4 regions of the Serratia sp. CoH_122_TC_1 genome follow, and region 2 is predicted to be linked to each of the others. Evidence: predicted binding sites of a transcription regulator. Region 2 holds the regulator's gene; each other region holds the start of a gene.
What was found. Region 2 encodes PurR, which represses purine synthesis genes. Its sites were predicted from a motif close to CANGCAAACGTTTGCNTG; they were not measured.
Positions count from the first base shown of each region.

Region 1 (4,071 bases), on a different contig from region 2:
GCCTAGCGGCAACAGCAGCAACACGGGGGAAATAAACGCGAAGCTGGAACCGAGATACGCCGGGATCTTGCCCTTACAGATAAACAGATACAGCAGCGTGCCGACGCCGTTAAACAACAGCACCGTCGCCGGGTTGATTTTGAACAGGATCGGCACCAACACGGTCGCACCAAACATGGCGAACAGATGTTGGAAACTGAGCGGAATAGTTTGCAGTAGCGGCGGGCGTTCGCTTACGCCTATCACACGACGGGTCATGGATGTTTTTCCTCTGCTATCCCCGTCATACTTGCCGCTGCCTCTGCGTTGGCTACGCTCAATCACCCGAATCACTTACCTAAGTAAGCTCATCGGGATTCTGTCGCTTGCCGCCTTGGTGCAACATCAATTATTTGGGGGATAGATATATTTTATGCAAAAAAAACCGACTGATTAAAGTCGGCTTATTTTTTTATTTAGTACCAAATATCTTGTCGCCCGCATCACCCAGGCCCGGCACGATGTACCCCTTCTCGTTCAGGCACTGATCGATGGAGGCCGTGTACAGCTCAACATCCGGGTGCGCTTTCTCCAGCGCGGCAATACCTTCAGGTGCAGCAACCAATACCAGCACCTTGATGCTGTTGCAGCCGGCTTTCTTCAGCAGATCGATAGTCGCGATCATCGAACCACCGGTCGCCAGCATAGGGTCGACAACCAGCGCCAAACGCTCTTCAATATTGGAAACCAGCTTTTGGAAATACGGTACCGGCTCCAGTGTTTCCTCGTCACGGTAAACACCCACCACGCTGATACGCGCACTTGGGACGTTTTCCAACACCCCTTCCATCATACCCAGACCGGCACGCAGGATAGGCACAACGGTAATTTTTTTCCCTTTAATCTGATCTATTTCAACCGGGCCACACCAGCCATCGATGGTCACCTTCTCCGTTTCCAGATCGGCGGTTGCTTCATAGGTCAGCAAACTACCGACTTCCGAAGCCAACTCACGGAAGCGTTTGGTGCTGATGTCATTTTCACGCATCAGGCCAAGCTTGTGTTTCACCAGCGGGTGTTTCACCTCAACGATCTTCATCATTTTTCTCCTATTAAGGTGGTTGACGGCCAAAAAAATCGCCGGATTATACCTCCTTTTGCCGACAGCGCCACCCACAATAGCCCGATCGGGATCAACAAAAGATTGAATAACAGTATAGATGACGAAAAAGCAGAGCTGCCTCACAAGCCACTCGCAAACGTTTGCCTGCGCTGTTAGAATTGCCGCGCCTTATTCCGGAATCAAAGCCGGAAGCACAGTTTTCAAATCGCAAACCGTCGTGGGGATCGCGCAGTGACCGACAAAACCTCTCTCAGCTATAAAGACGCAGGTGTCGATATCGATGCTGGCAATGCATTGGTAGACCGCATCAAAGGTGTAGTTAAACAGACCCGCCGCCCGGAAGTCATGGGTGGACTGGGCGGTTTTGGCGCCCTGTGTGCGTTGCCGCAGAAATACCGCGAGCCAATACTGGTTTCCGGTACCGACGGCGTAGGCACCAAGCTGCGTCTGGCGATGGACCTGAAACGACACGACACCATCGGCATCGATCTGGTCGCAATGTGTGTGAACGACCTGGTAGTACAGGGCGCCGAGCCGCTGTTCTTCCTGGATTATTTTGCCACCGGTAAACTGGACGTGGACACCGCGGCCAGCGTGATCACCGGCATCGCCGAAGGCTGTAAGCAGTCTGGCTGTGCGCTGGTGGGGGGTGAAACCGCCGAAATGCCGGGTATGTACCACGGTGAAGATTACGACGTGGCCGGCTTCTGCGTTGGCGTAGTCGAAAAATCCGAGATTATCGACGGCAGCAAAGTGCAGTCCGGCGATGCCTTGATCGCCCTGGGCGCTTCCGGCCCGCACTCCAATGGCTACTCGCTGGTGCGCAAAATCCTGGAAGTCAGCAACACCGACCCAAGCACCACAGATCTGGACGGCAAACCGCTGGCTGACCATCTGCTGGCACCGACCAAGATTTATGTGAAATCCGTGCTGGAACTGATCGAGAAAATCGACGTGCACGCTATCGCCCACCTGACCGGCGGCGGTTTCTGGGAAAACATCCCACGCGTGCTGCCAGAAGGCATGCAGGCCGTGATCGACGAATCCAGCTGGCAATGGCCGGCAGTATTTAACTGGTTGCAGCAAACCGGCAATGTCAGCCGTCACGAAATGTACCGCACCTTTAACTGTGGCGTGGGTATGGTGATTGCACTGCCAGAAGCGTCCGTTGAATCTGCTATCGCTTTGTTGACCGCAGCCGGTGAAAAAGCCTGGAAGATAGGTACACTGACCGCTTCTTCTGACGAACAACAAGTGGTCATCAACTGATGAAAAAGATCGTGGTGTTGGTCTCTGGCCAGGGGAGCAATCTCCAGGTACTGATTGACGCCTGCCAACAGGGCCGGATTGCCGCCGACATCGTGGCGGTATTCAGCAATCGGGCGCAGGCTTACGGCCTGCAACGTGCAGAGGCGGCAGGTATTGCCGCCCATGCGCTGGATGCCAAAGCCTTTGCCGACCGTGCAGCGTTCGACGCCGCATTGGCAGAGGCTATCGACCAATACCAGCCCGATCTGGTGGTGCTGGCCGGTTATATGCGCATCCTCAGCCCAGCGTTCGTGCAGCACTATGCCGGGCGTATGCTGAACATCCACCCTTCTCTGCTGCCTAAATACCCGGGATTGCATACCCACCGGCAAGCCATAGATAACGGTGACAGCGAACACGGCACCTCAGTGCATTTCGTGACCGAACAGCTCGACGGCGGCCCGGTAATCCTGCAAGCCAAAGTGCCCATCTTCCCCGGTGACGAGGAAGATGAGGTGGTTGAGCGGGTGCAAGCTCAGGAACACACTATTTATCCGCTGGTGGTAAATTGGTTTGTTGAGGGCCGCTTGGCAATGCGCGATAACGCCGCTTGGCTGGATGGCGAACGCCTGCCTGAACAGGGCCATGCCGCCGATTAAAACGGCGCAGTCTGAACATTGCCTAAACGGTGCCCATGCGGCACCGTTTTTTTTCGCCGGCATTCATTCTCTGACGTTATACTTTGCACAATTTCACGACATAGAGGAACCCCCATGTCCAGCACTACCAACGTCAAACTACGCCCACTGGAACGGGATGATTTGGCGTTCGTCCACCAGATGGACAACAATGCCAGCGTGATGCGCTATTGGTTTGAAGAACCTTACGAAGCCTTTGTCGAGCTTTCCGATCTCTACGACAAACACATCCACGATCAGAGCGAACGCCGCTTTATCATCGCCCACGAAGGCGCCAAGGTCGGGCTGGTGGAACTGGTGGAGATCGATCACATCCACCGCCGCGCGGAATTCCAGATCATTATTGATCCGACTCATCAGGGCAAAGGCTACGCTACGATCGCCGCCAAACTGGCGATGGAGTACGGTTTCTCGGTACTGAACCTGTACAAGCTGTACCTGATCGTCGACAAAGAAAACCCGAAGGCGATCCACATCTACAGTAAGCTGGGCTTTGAAGTCGAAGGCGAGCTGATTGACGAATTCTTCGTTAACGGCGAATACCGGACCGTGCTGCGCATGTGCATCTTCCAGCCGCAGTACCTGGCAAAGTTCAAAACACCCGCCAGCGATAAACCTCTGGTGAAGTGAGAGCCGTTGGCGTAGCCAACCGTCTGAGTGGGCAAAGGCGCGGGATTGCAAGGGACCCCGCCCTGGGTCCCTTGCTCGGTCGAGGCGCATAAGCCTCATGGTGCTTTGTGCGTTTATCGACCGAAAAGAACATTGAACTCGCTAAAAAAACACCTTAAGTGACCAGCATTACGTGAAAGCGGTTTTTTTAGATAATGGCGTATAGATTCTATTTCACTGTCAGAGAGGAATGATACGCCCTCAACCATAACGCCCAGTAATATAATCCTCGGTACGCCGCTGACGCGGTGAGGTGAAGATGTCGTCGGTGTCGTTATATTCCACCAGCCGGCCCTGATGAATAAACGCCGTATAGTCGGATACCCGTGCCGCCTGCTGCATGTTGTGTGTCAC
Region 1 is NZ_JBXWLA010000017.1:39,448-43,518, forward strand. Features, by position in the region: gene uraA (uracil permease) at 1-258, opposite strand, end outside; gene upp (uracil phosphoribosyltransferase) at 452-1,078, opposite strand; gene purM (phosphoribosylformylglycinamidine cyclo-ligase) at 1,334-2,371, shown strand; gene purN (phosphoribosylglycinamide formyltransferase) at 2,371-3,009, shown strand; gene speG (spermidine N1-acetyltransferase) at 3,124-3,678, shown strand; gene pstB (phosphate ABC transporter ATP-binding protein PstB) at 3,919-4,071, opposite strand, start outside.
Region 1: the regulator PurR is predicted to act here: its motif matches at 1,232-1,249, upstream of purM (phosphoribosylformylglycinamidine cyclo-ligase).

Region 2 (4,071 bases):
AACAGCACGGGCTTACGGCCAAGGTGATCGGAAAGCGGACCCCAGAGCAATTGTGCAAAGGCAAAGCCCGCCAGGAAGATACTCAAACTGGCGCTGATCGCCCCGGCAGAGATTTGCAGGTCTTGTTGCATCACGCCAAAAGCGGGCAAGTACATGTCGGTAGCCAGGTAACCCAGCATACTCAGGCCGGCAAGATAGAACATAAAGCCAAAGGAATTTCGCATGGTATTTCTCGTTAATATTTTATTGTCGCAGGTTTTTAGCGCCGGCAAGTGTATCCGGCTGGATCTCTGCTTGTGAAACGGTAATATTTGCAAAGTGCTGTTAAAAAAATTGAAGGCAAAGCCATGTGGTCTGAATATTCTCTTGATGTAGTGGATGCGGTCGCCCGAACCGGCAGTTTCAGCGCAGCGGCGCAGGAGTTGCATCGGGTACCTTCGGCGGTCAGTTATACCGTGCGGCAACTTGAGCAATGGCTGGCGGTACCGCTGTTTGAGCGCCGTCATCGCGACGTGGAACTGACGCCTGCCGGCGTGCTATTTATTCAGGAGGCGCGCGGTGTCATCAAAAAAATGCTCGACACGCGTCGGCAGTGTCAGCAGGTGGCCAACGGCTGGCGTGGCCAGTTGAAAATTGCCGTAGATATTATCGTCAAGCCTCAACGTTGCCGTCAGTTGGTGTTGGACTTTTATCGGCATTTCCCTGACGTTGAATTATTGGTTCAGCCAGAAGTGTTCAATGGCGTCTGGGATGCGTTGGTGGATGGGCGTGCTGATATGGCGATAGGTGCGACACGGGCCGTGCCGGTTGGCGGTGGGTTTGCCTTTCGCGATATGGGCGATATGCGTTGGTTGTGTGTGGCCAGCCCGCAACATCCACTGGCGGCTCAGGATGGGTTGTTAAACGATGATCAGCTACGGCCTTTCCCATCGCTCTGCCTGGAGGATACCTCACGCAATCTCCCCAAGCGGGTCACCTGGACGTTGGATAACCAGCGGCGCTTGGTGGTGCCGGACTGGTCGTCGGCGGTGGATTGCCTGTGCGCCGGATTGTGTGTCGGGATGATGCCTGCGCATCAGGTCTTGCCGTTAGTACAACGTGGCGAGTTAGTGGCGTTACAGTTGCAGGAGCCGTTCCCAGCCAGCCCTTGTTGCCTGACGTGGCAGCAAAATACGCCTTCTCCGGCGATGGCCTGGCTGTTGGACTATTTAGGGGACAGTGAAACGTTGAATCAGGAATGGTTAAGCGAAGTGACGCCGGAAACCGCAGTGGCTTCCGGCGCGAATGACTAGCGGCGGTAATCGATGAACGGGCCGTCAGCAACCGAACGGCGCTCAACCAACTTGGGATGCACCTCAATCACCTGTGATTCTTCACGCTTGCTGATGATGCGATCCAACAACATGGTGAATGCCATCTCACCCAAACGCTCTTTGGGCTGATGAATAGTGGTCAGCGCCGGGGTGAAATAGCGCGCATTGCGCACGTTATCGTAGCCAATGACCGAGATGTCTTGAGGCACGCGTAGCCCAAGCTCATCGGCGGCGCAGATAGCCCCCATTGCCATGATATCGCCACCACAGAATACCGCTGTCGGACGCTGTTTCTGCGACAGTATCTGGTGCATGGCCTTGTAGCCGGATTCTGGCTCAAAGTCACCCTGCACGATCCACTCGTCGCGCACGTCGATATGGGCTTCCTCCATCGCTTTTAAGAAGCCCTGATGGCGCCCGCCCCCTGTATTACGTGACAGTTGGCCGGGAATGGCGCCGATATCGCGGTGTCCGCGTTCGATCAGATAGCGCCCAGCCAGATAGCCACCTTCGAACGCGTTATCAATGATGGTATCAGTAAAATCACCGCGTGCGGCGCCCCAGTCCATGACAACCATTGGGATGTTGCGGTAATCTTCCAACATGCCAAGCAATTGGTCCGGATATTCTGAACACATCACCAACAAGCCATCGACGCGCTTTTGCGCCAGCATTGCCAGATAGGCACGCTGTTTGTCCAAATTGTTGTGCGAGTTACACAGTATCAGCGTATAGCCTTTGCTGTAGCAGCTGTTTTCTACCGCTTCGATCACTTCAGCAAAGTAGGGCGCTTCACTGGAGGTTGCCAGCAGGCCAATCGATTTGGTGTGATTGACCTTCAGACTGCGCGCCACTGCGCTGGGTGAATAATGCAGCTCTTTAATTGCGGCACTCACGGCCGCTTTAGTCTCTTCGGCGACGAAACGAGTCTTATTGATGACGTGCGAAACGGTGGTGGTGGAAACGCCAGCGCGTTTGGCCACATCTTTAATCGTTGCCATGTAAAGAATGACTCCTGAACTCACATGTTGCAGTATGTAAGTGTGATGTTAATCGTTTGCCTGCGTAGATCCTTCTCCAAAGAAGCGAAAACTGAGTTTTTAGTGTGTTGAAGTCGTCAGCGCTTGGTCAGGAGGGGCATTTTTGCCGGTACACAGTTGTGAACTGCGAATTTTGTCCCATATTGAGCAAAAGGGGAAGAGGTAATCGGTATTATAAACCGGGAAATGATAACAAGATTTTATTGGCCAACTGTGTGAAAATGGTTTGACGCATTAATTGTGTGCCTTTTATCCTTGGGAAAACCAATCTGAAAAGGAGTTGTAATGGATACCGATCTGAAAATGTCACTGTTCACCACTGTCTGTGCGCTGGCCGTGATTATTGCTTTTAGCTTCACTGCAGCATTGAACTGATCCCCGAAGTAAAAACAGGCGCCGCTTCGTGCGCCTGTTTGCCTTATCCCACGCTATGCCAGGTTTTTCTCCACAAATGCCCAGTTAACCAGCGCCCAGAAGTTCTCCAGGTAAGTCGGGCGGGCGTTGCGGTAATCGATGTAGTAGGCGTGCTCCCACACGTCGACGGTCAGCAAAGGTTTATCTTCGCCGGTCAGCGGCGTGCCCGCGTTCGACGTGCTGACAATGGCCAGCGAGCCGTCAGTCCTCTTCACCAGCCAGGTCCACCCGGCGCCAAAGTTTTTGATTGCGGCATCGCTGAGTTGCTCTTTAAAGGCAGCGAAAGAACCAAATGCCTGATTGATAGCAGCAGCCAATGCGCCCTGAGGCTCACCGCCGCCCTGTGGCGATAAGCAGTGCCAATAGAAGGTGTGGTTCCATACCTGAGCGGCATTGTTGAAAATGCCGCCGCTGGACGCCTTGATAATCGCCTCCAGAGACAACCCGTCGAACTCGCTGCCTTTCAGCAAATTGTTCAGGTTGACCACATAGGCGTTGTGATGCTTACCATAGTGGTATTCGAGCGTTTCTGCGGAGATGTGGGGTTCGAGTGCGTTCTTCGCATAGGGTAATGCAGGTAGTTCAAACGACATTGCTTCCTCCTTATACAGGATCCATCCGACAACCCATAAAATGGATTACAGATTGACCTGTTTTTATTTTGGGTATTTAGCTTATCAATTTTCACGATAAAAATCAGGGATGAGTCGGAGAAAAGCACAGGTGGGGAACTAACAGTTAAAGAAGCAAACAGAGGAAAGCGGCTGGGAAGGCCAGCCGCTGAGCGCATTATCGAATGGTTTTCGGCGTCACCACACGGCGTGCGCCAATGTAGTGGTTTTGCCAGTAGTCGTTGTCGAGCTGGCTGATGCGAATTTCTTCACCCGTACGCGGGGACTGAATGAATTTGCCATTGCCCAGATAGACACCGACATGGTCAGCTACGCCGCGGTTATTAATGCGGAAGAACACCAGGTCACCACTTTCCAGTTCGTTTTTCTTGATCGGTGCAGCGTCGCGCAGGTGATACATTTCGTTAGCGGTACGCGGCATTTTGATTTTCACCACGTCTTTATAGGCGTAATAAATCAGACCGCTGCAGTCAAAACCGGTTCTTGGTGACGTGCCGCCCCAGCGATAAGGTTTGCCCATTTGATCCATCAGCTTGGCCATCGCGGTTTGCTTGGCGTGCTGATAGCGTTTCTTGTGGGCTGGGGTGAGCTTCAGCGGTTTTTCATCACGTGCCAACTTAGCGGTTGCCATACCGGCTTCACGATGACGACCATAACCTTTTTTGTAACCCT
Region 2 is NZ_JBXWLA010000003.1:272,293-276,363, reverse strand. Features, by position in the region: gene punC (purine nucleoside transporter PunC) at 1-224, opposite strand, end outside; gene punR (DNA-binding transcriptional activator PunR) at 348-1,292, shown strand; gene purR (HTH-type transcriptional repressor PurR) at 1,289-2,314, opposite strand; gene cydH (cytochrome bd-I oxidase subunit CydH) at 2,639-2,728, shown strand; gene sodB (superoxide dismutase [Fe]) at 2,782-3,360, opposite strand; gene AC2FC2_RS05670 (C40 family peptidase) at 3,557-4,071, opposite strand, start outside.

Region 3 (4,071 bases), on a different contig from region 2:
CTGGCCGGACGCCATCGAAGAAGCAGCACCACCGCCCAAACCGATGTTCATTGCCGGGCCACCCAGCACCACCAGTTTGGCGCCTACGGTGATTTCCCCTTTTTGCACGTGATCGGCGCGAATGTTGCCGATACCGCCCGCCAGCATGATCGGCTTGTGGTAGCCACGCAGTTCCACGCCGTTATGGCTGTTGACCTGCTCTTCATAGGTACGGAAGTAACCCACCAGCGCCGGGCGGCCAAATTCGTTGTTGAATGCCGCGCCGCCTAATGGGCCTTCGGTCATGATGTCCAGTGCGGTAACGATGCGATCAGGTTTACCGAAATCCTGCTCCCACGGCTGTTCAAAGCCAGGAATACGCAGGTTGGAGACCGAGAAACCGACCAGACCCGCCTTGGGTTTTGCACCACGACCGGTAGCCCCCTCGTCACGGATCTCACCGCCGGAGCCGGTAGCTGCGCCAGGCCATGGGGAGATTGCTGTCGGGTGGTTATGGGTTTCTACCTTCATCAGAATATGTGCTTCTTCCTGATGATAATCATATTGACCGCTTGCCGACTCAGCGAAGAAGCGCCCGACCTGCGATCCCTCCATCACTGCGGCGTTATCTTTATAAGCCGACAGCACATAATCCGGCGTCTGCTCAAACGTGTTTTTGATCATTTTGAACAGCGACTTCGGCTGTTGCACACCGTCGATGATCCAATCGGCGTTGAAAATTTTATGGCGGCAGTGCTCAGAGTTGGCCTGCGCAAACATATAGAGTTCGATATCCGTCGGGTTGCGCCCCAGACCGGTAAAGGCATTCAGAAGATAGTCAATTTCATCCTCGGCCAGCGCCAGACCCAACTTGATGTTGGCCTGTTCCAGCGCGCTGCGCCCTTCACCCAGCATATCGATTGCCTGGTAAGGCGCAGGCTGATGCTGAGCGAACAGTTGTTCCGCCTGTTGCAAACTGCTGAAGACGGTTTCCATCATGCGATCGTGCAACAGTACAGCAAGCTGCTGCCATTGCGCTTCGGTCAAGGTCGGCGCTTTGACGTAGAACGCCAGGCCACGCTCCAACCGCAATACCTGCGTCAAACCGCAGTTATGGGCGATATCGCTGGCTTTGGAAGACCACGGAGAAATAGTGCCCGGACGCGGCGTCACCAGCAGCAAGCGGCCTTCAGGGGCATGTTCGGCGAGAGAGGGGCCGTACTTGAGTAGACGCTGGAGCTTGGCATGCTCTTCGGCGTTTAGCGGCGCGCTAACATCAGCAAAGTGGACGTACTCGGCGTAGATATCACTAACAGGAAGTTGAGCGTCCTGACAGCGGGACAGCAGTTTGGTAACACGAAAAGCCGACAAAGCGGGCGAACCACGCAGTATTTCCATAATCAAAGTTCTCTCGTCTTCGAAGCAACTGACTTCAGCACTTCATTGGGCGCAACAGGGGGAAAACGCGCGCCATTATAGAGAATCTACGCCGCAGACGAAACCGTTTGCGTAGCTATTATTGATAAAAGCTGTTTGCGCCATCGAATTGTCATAACGTGTCAATAAAGTTGCACGCTGGCGTTTTGTTGCGCAAAATGCCCCCGCACTGGTGATTTAACCATAAGAAAATACTGGTTTGCTGTCGGCAGTGTACGTGTGCCACCACTGGATAACTATTTGAAACGCCTTAAAATAAACTACATTCTAATCGGTGTTGTTACCTTGCTTCTGGCGCTCGCCCTGTGGCCCAATATTACCTGGCGCGGCGGTCAGGGTGGGCAACTCGAAGAGATTAAATCCCGCGGAGAGTTGCGTATCAGTACGCTAAACTCGCCGTTAACCTATTTCACGACCAAACAGGGGCCGAGTGGTCTCGACTATGAGTTGGCAAAACGCTTCGCCAACTATCTGGGTGTGAAACTGGTGGTGATCCCACATAAGAATATCAATGACCTTTTTGACGATTTAGACGACGACGATGCAGACCTGCTGGCTGCGGGCCTGATCTACAATCAGGATCGCCTGAGCCGCGCGCGCACCGGTCCGGCGTATTATTCCGTTTCCCAACAGTTGGTCTACCGCTTGGGAACAGCGCGGCCAAAAACCTTTGCCGATATTAAAGGCAAGCTGGCCGTTGCCTCTGGCTCCGCACACGTCAGCACGCTGAAGCAGCTTAAGCAAAGTAAGTTCCCGAACCTCAGTTGGGAATCCTCCAGCGACCTCACCTCAAAGGAGCTGTTGGAGCAGGTCGCTGACGGCAAGCTGGACTATACCCTCGGGGATTCAGTGACCATTGCCCTGCTGCAACGTATCCACCCGCAGCTGGCGGTCGCCTTCGATGTTACTGACGAAGAACCTGTCACCTGGTATTTGAAACGCGGCACTGACGACAGCCTGTATGCAGCCATGTTGGACTTCTACAGCCAGATGGTTGACGACGGGACGTTGGCACGGCTGGAAGAGAAATATCTCGGCCACGTCGGCAGCTTCGATTACGTTGATACCAAAACCTTCCTGTCAGCTATCGACTCAGTCCTGCCGACATTCCGCTCGCTGTTTGAAAAATACGCCAACGAGATCGACTGGAAACTGCTGGCTGCCATTGCCTATCAGGAATCGCACTGGAATCCCCAGGCAACCTCACCGACGGGTGTACGCGGCCTCATGATGCTCACGCGGGCCACTGCCGACGGTCTGGGGGTTAATGATCGTCTCGATCCCGAGGAAAGCATCCAGGGTGGCGCACTCTATCTGCAAAGGTTGATGGCCAAGGTCCCTGACAGCGTGCCGGAAGATGAACGCATCTGGTTCTCACTGGCGGCCTACAACATGGGCTGGGGCCATATGCTTGATGCCCGTAAGCTGACCAAGATGCAAAAAGGCAACCCGGATAGCTGGGTGGACGTTAAACAACGGCTGCCGATGCTCAGCCAAAAACGCTACTACCCGCAGTTGACCTACGGTTATGCACGCGGGCGTGAAGCCTATAACTACGTAGAGAACATCCGGCGCTATCAGGTCAGTTTGGTGGGTTATCTACTGGAAAAAGAGAGAAAAGCGGCACAGGAAGCAGCCGAACAGGCTGAACTGGGGAAAGGCTATCCGGCCGTCACACCGGAACTGGCACTTAACTTCTGATTAATCTGGGTTCTTATCCAGACCTGTGCGCTGTGCCAGTTTCAATGCTTTTTGCTGCTCACGGCGCATGCGGAAAAAGTTGCTCAACGTGGCAGCGCACTCCTCGGCCAACACGCCGGACAGAATTTCCACCTGATGATTCATACCAGGGTGACGCAAAATATCCACCAGGGATCCTGCCGCACCGGTTTTTACATCGGGTGCGCCGTATACCAACCGGCGAATGCGGCTATGCACCATTGCCCCGGCACACATCACACAAGGCTCCAGTGTCACATACAGCGTGGCGTTCAGCAGACGGTAGTTCTGCAATACCGAGCCCCCCTGCCTCAGAGCCATGATCTCTGCATGCGCCGTGGGATCGTGGCGACCAATCGGCCGATTCCAGCCTTCGCCAATGACCTGGTTATCCAGCACCAGCAATGCCCCCACGGGGACTTCACCTTCTTCTTGCGCACGCAAGGCCAGCTGCAATGCCTGACGCATCCAGTATTCATCGTTATATTCAGTCATTGCATCATTCCTCGTGCACTTTGCGGCGGGCATTATACACACTAGGGGCGCTGCATGCTGCGCCCGCGTTAACCGGAGCGAAGATATTCGCCACCGGTAAGCAGGTGCCAAGGTGAAGTCTGCAGCTTGCATTGCAGCGGGTATATACTGAGTCAATAACGGTGTTTTTCAGGGACAGGAAACATGAAATTCAATAAAAAAAATGCCGCCGTAGTGCGTAAAGCACTGGACGGCTGGGTGAGTGAAGGCGCACTGACGACACAGCAACAGCAACAACTGCTCCAGCATGTCGAAGTACAGCCCTTCGACTGGCGGCGGCTGGCACGCTATGCGTTTCTTGCCGCACTGGTTTCACTGGTTATCGCCATCAGTAGCCTATTCGCCGACAGTGCGCTGCTTTACCGGCTCAGTGAGCTGTTCCGCTTTGATGCCCCCGTGCGT
Region 3 is NZ_JBXWLA010000012.1:96,843-100,913, reverse strand. Features, by position in the region: gene purL (phosphoribosylformylglycinamidine synthase) at 1-1,380, opposite strand, end outside; gene mltF (membrane-bound lytic murein transglycosylase MltF) at 1,657-3,117, shown strand; gene tadA (tRNA adenosine(34) deaminase TadA) at 3,118-3,630, opposite strand; gene AC2FC2_RS16555 (DUF2157 domain-containing protein) at 3,814-4,071, shown strand, end outside.
Region 3: the regulator PurR is predicted to act here: its motif matches at 1,474-1,491, upstream of purL (phosphoribosylformylglycinamidine synthase).

Region 4 (4,071 bases), on a different contig from region 2:
CCCGCCGGTTGAGCGTTGGCATCGGTACCGCGCAGCGCGGTGTACAGACGTTCCAATGCCGTACGTGCCTGTTTCAGGTTCTCTTCGCTGTAGTTCAGTTGGCTACGATAATGGCCGGACATCAGGAAGTAACGGACGGTTTCGGCGTCGTAGTAACCCAACACGTCGCGGATGGTGAAGAAATTATCCAATGACTTGGACATTTTCTCTTTGTCGATCATCACCATACCGGAGTGCATCCAGTAGTTCACGTACGGGCCGTCATGCGCACAGCTTGACTGAGCAATCTCGTTCTCGTGGTGCGGGAACATCAGATCGGAACCGCCGCCGTGGATATCAAAGTGGGTACCCAACTGCTTACCATTCATGGCAGAACATTCAATGTGCCAGCCCGGACGGCCTGCGCCCCACGGGGATTCCCAGCTTGGCTCACCCGGCTTGGACATCTTCCACAGCACGAAATCCATTGGGTTGCGCTTCACGTCGTCGATTTCTACGCGTGCACCGGCTTGCAGTTGATCCAGATCCTGGCGTGACAACAAACCGTATTGCGGATCGCTGTCAATGGAGAACATCACGTCGCCGTTGCTGGCCACATACGCATGATCACGGTCGATCAGACGCTGGGTGATCTCAATGATTTCAGCGATATGCTGGGTCGCACGTGGCTCGATGTCCGGGCGTTCGATCAACAGGGAATCAAAGTCGGCATGCATTTCTGCCAGCATACGCGTGGTCAGTTGATCGCAGCTTTCGCCGTTTTCTGTCGCGCGACGGATAATTTTGTCATCAACGTCGGTAACATTACGCACGTAGTTCAGCGAATAGCCGAGATAACGCAAATAACGCGCCACCACGTCGAAAGCAACAAAGGTACGCCCGTGGCCGATATGACACAGGTCATAGATGGTTACCCCGCACACGTACATGCCAACTTTACCGGCATGAATGGGTTTGAATTCCTCTTTTTGACGACTCAGGGTATTAAAAATCTTTAGCATCGGGACATTCCGTGGTGTGCGTGATAACAAAAAGGTCATTAGGGGTTAACCCAGTAGCATATTGAAACCCGAAGCCTGATCTAATGCAAGGTTAAGGCCACGCTTTGCTGAGCTGAACCGTGGAAAACGGCGATAAATCAGGGAATACAATCAATGTTATAATATAACAAAAACACTTTTACCACAGACTGTGCGCGGTTTAGCCGCTGCTGACTCATTAAAGGAGATATGTTATAACGACGGTCTGATTGTTCACTCGCTCTACGTGACATCTCACTTCATCTTGTTAGGACTAAAACTATGGTTACTTTCCACACTAATCACGGCGACATCGTTATCAACACCTTTGCTGACAAAGCGCCGGTTACCGTTGAAAACTTCCTGAACTACTGCCGTGACGGCTTCTACAACAACACCATTTTCCACCGTGTTATCAATGGCTTTATGGTTCAGGGCGGCGGTTTTGAGCCTGGCATGACTCAGAAAGACACCAAGGCAACCATCAAGAACGAAGCCAACAACGGTCTGAAAAACACCATCGGTACCCTGGCAATGGCGCGTACCAACGATCCACACTCCGCGACTGCACAGTTCTTCATCAACGTAGCTGACAACGACTTCCTGAACTTCCGCGGCGAAAACGCGCAAGGCTGGGGTTACTGCGTGTTTGCTGAAGTTGTTGAAGGCATGGACGTGGTTAACAAGATCAAAGGTGTGAAAACTGGCCGCAGCGGCATGCACCAGGACGTGCCGGTAGAAGACGTGATCATCACCAGCGTTACCGTCAGCGAGTAATCGCGGCTGCATGCACCAGCTGTTTATCGCAGATCTGCATTTAAGCGCACAGGAACCGGCAATCACTGCCGGTTTTCTGCGCTTTTTGCGGCAAGATGCCATTCACGCCGACGCCCTGTACATTCTTGGCGACCTGTTCGAAGCCTGGATCGGCGATGACGATCCCGAGCCGCTGCACGGTGAAATCGCCGCGGCGTTGAAGGCGCTGCAACAGGCTGGTGTGCCCTGCTATTTTATCCACGGTAATCGTGACTTTCTGGTTGGCAAACGCTTTGCCCGCGCCAGCGGTATGCAGCTGCTGCCGGAAGAAAAGGTGCTGGACCTGTACGGCCGCAAAATACTGATCCTGCACGGTGACACACTCTGTACCGACGATCATGCATACCAAGAATTCCGCAGCAAAGTGCATAACACCTGGATCCAACGGCTGTTTCTGGCAATGCCGTTGCGCTGGCGTCTTAAGATCGCCGCCAAAATGCGCGCACGTAGCCAACAGAGCAACCAATACAAGTCTGAATCTATTATGGACGTCAACCCGCAAGCGGTTGAACAGGCAATGTTACGCCACAACGTTCACTGGATGATCCACGGTCACACACACCGTCCTGCTGTGCATGATCTGACGCTGAGCAACGGTAAAGCCCACCGCGCAGTACTGGGTGCCTGGCACGTTGAAGGCTCAATGATCAAAGTCAGCGCTGACGCCGTCGAATTGATCCAATTCCCCTTCTAAGTTCCTGACATATTGCGCGAGTAAAAAATTCGCGCTTTTGACGGTGAAAACTGGCGACGCAACCGTTTTCCTTGCCGTGCGCTCATGGTATGCTCTACGCCCTCATTCGGCCTCCCGCCGCAGGCAACCGGCCGTCGTTTGTACAATTACAGGAGCCTTACACCCATGGGAGCCAACGCCGCTTCAGCCACCCACGCTGGGGTTAGAATCGCAATTGTAATGGGATCGAAAAGTGACTGGGCCACCATGCAGTTTGCGGCCGACGTCCTGACCTCGCTCAATGTCCCGTTCCATGTCGAAGTCGTTTCCGCTCATCGTACGCCAGATAAGCTGTTCAGCTTCGCCGAACAGGCAAGTGCCAATGGCTTTGACGTGATCATCGCCGGTGCGGGCGGTGCTGCGCATCTGCCAGGCATGCTGGCCGCGAAAACTCTGGTACCGGTGCTGGGTGTGCCGGTGCAAAGCGCCGCATTGAGTGGCGTAGATAGCCTGTACTCCATCGTACAAATGCCACGTGGTATCCCCGTCGGTACGCTGGCGATCGGCAAAGCCGGCGCCGCTAATGCCGCGCTCTTGGCAGCGCAAATTCTGGCACTGCACGACCCGCTGCTGGCACAACGCCTGGCAGACTGGCGTCAAGCGCAGACCGACGACGTACTGAACAACCCGGATCCGCGGGAGGAAGCATGAAGCCGGTTTGCGTACTGGGCAATGGTCAGTTGGGGCGCATGCTGCGCCAGGCCGGTGAACCGCTGGGTATCGCCGTCTATCCGGTTGGCATCGACGCCGAACCGGAAGCTGTGCCTTATCAAAACAGTGTGATCACCGCCGAGATCGAACGCTGGCCGGAAACGGCACTGACGCGCGAATTAGCGACCCATAATAGTTTCGTCAACCGCGATATTTTCCCGCGTTTGGCAGATCGTCTGACGCAAAAACAGTTGCTCGATCAACTGGGTCTGGATACCACACCTTGGCAGCTGCTGGCCAACGCCGCCGAATGGCCGCAGGTGTTTGCCACCCTCGGTGAACTGGCTATCGTCAAACGCCGTGTGGGCGGATACGACGGTCGCGGCCAATGGCGTTTACGTCCAGGCCAGGAAGCCGAGCTGCCGGCAGATACCTACGGTGAATGCATCGTCGAACAAGGCATTAACTTCTCTGGCGAGGTGTCTTTGGTTGGTGCGCGTGGGCACGATGGCAAGTCCGTGTTCTATCCGCTGACCCATAACCTGCATGAAGAAGGTATTCTGCGCACCAGCGTCGCATTGCCGCAGCCTAACCCAGCCTTGCAGCATCAGGCCGAGCAGATGCTAACCGCCATCCTTGATGAGCTGAACTACGTCGGTGTGATGGCGATGGAGTGCTTTATCGTTGGCGATCGTCTGTTGATTAATGAACTGGCCCCCCGCGTACACAACAGCGGCCACTGGACGCAGAACGGCGCGTCCATCAGCCAGTTCGAACTGCATTTACGTGCCATTCTTGCCCTGCCGTTGCCAAAGCCGGTGGTGAGTACGCCGTCAGTGATGGTTAACCTGA
Region 4 is NZ_JBXWLA010000007.1:4,292-8,362, forward strand. Features, by position in the region: gene cysS (cysteine--tRNA ligase) at 1-1,001, opposite strand, end outside; gene ppiB (peptidylprolyl isomerase B) at 1,302-1,796, shown strand; gene AC2FC2_RS10375 (UDP-2,3-diacylglucosamine diphosphatase) at 1,807-2,529, shown strand; gene purE (5-(carboxyamino)imidazole ribonucleotide mutase) at 2,695-3,219, shown strand; gene purK (5-(carboxyamino)imidazole ribonucleotide synthase) at 3,216-4,071, shown strand, end outside.
Region 4: the regulator PurR is predicted to act here: its motif matches at 2,585-2,602, upstream of purE (5-(carboxyamino)imidazole ribonucleotide mutase).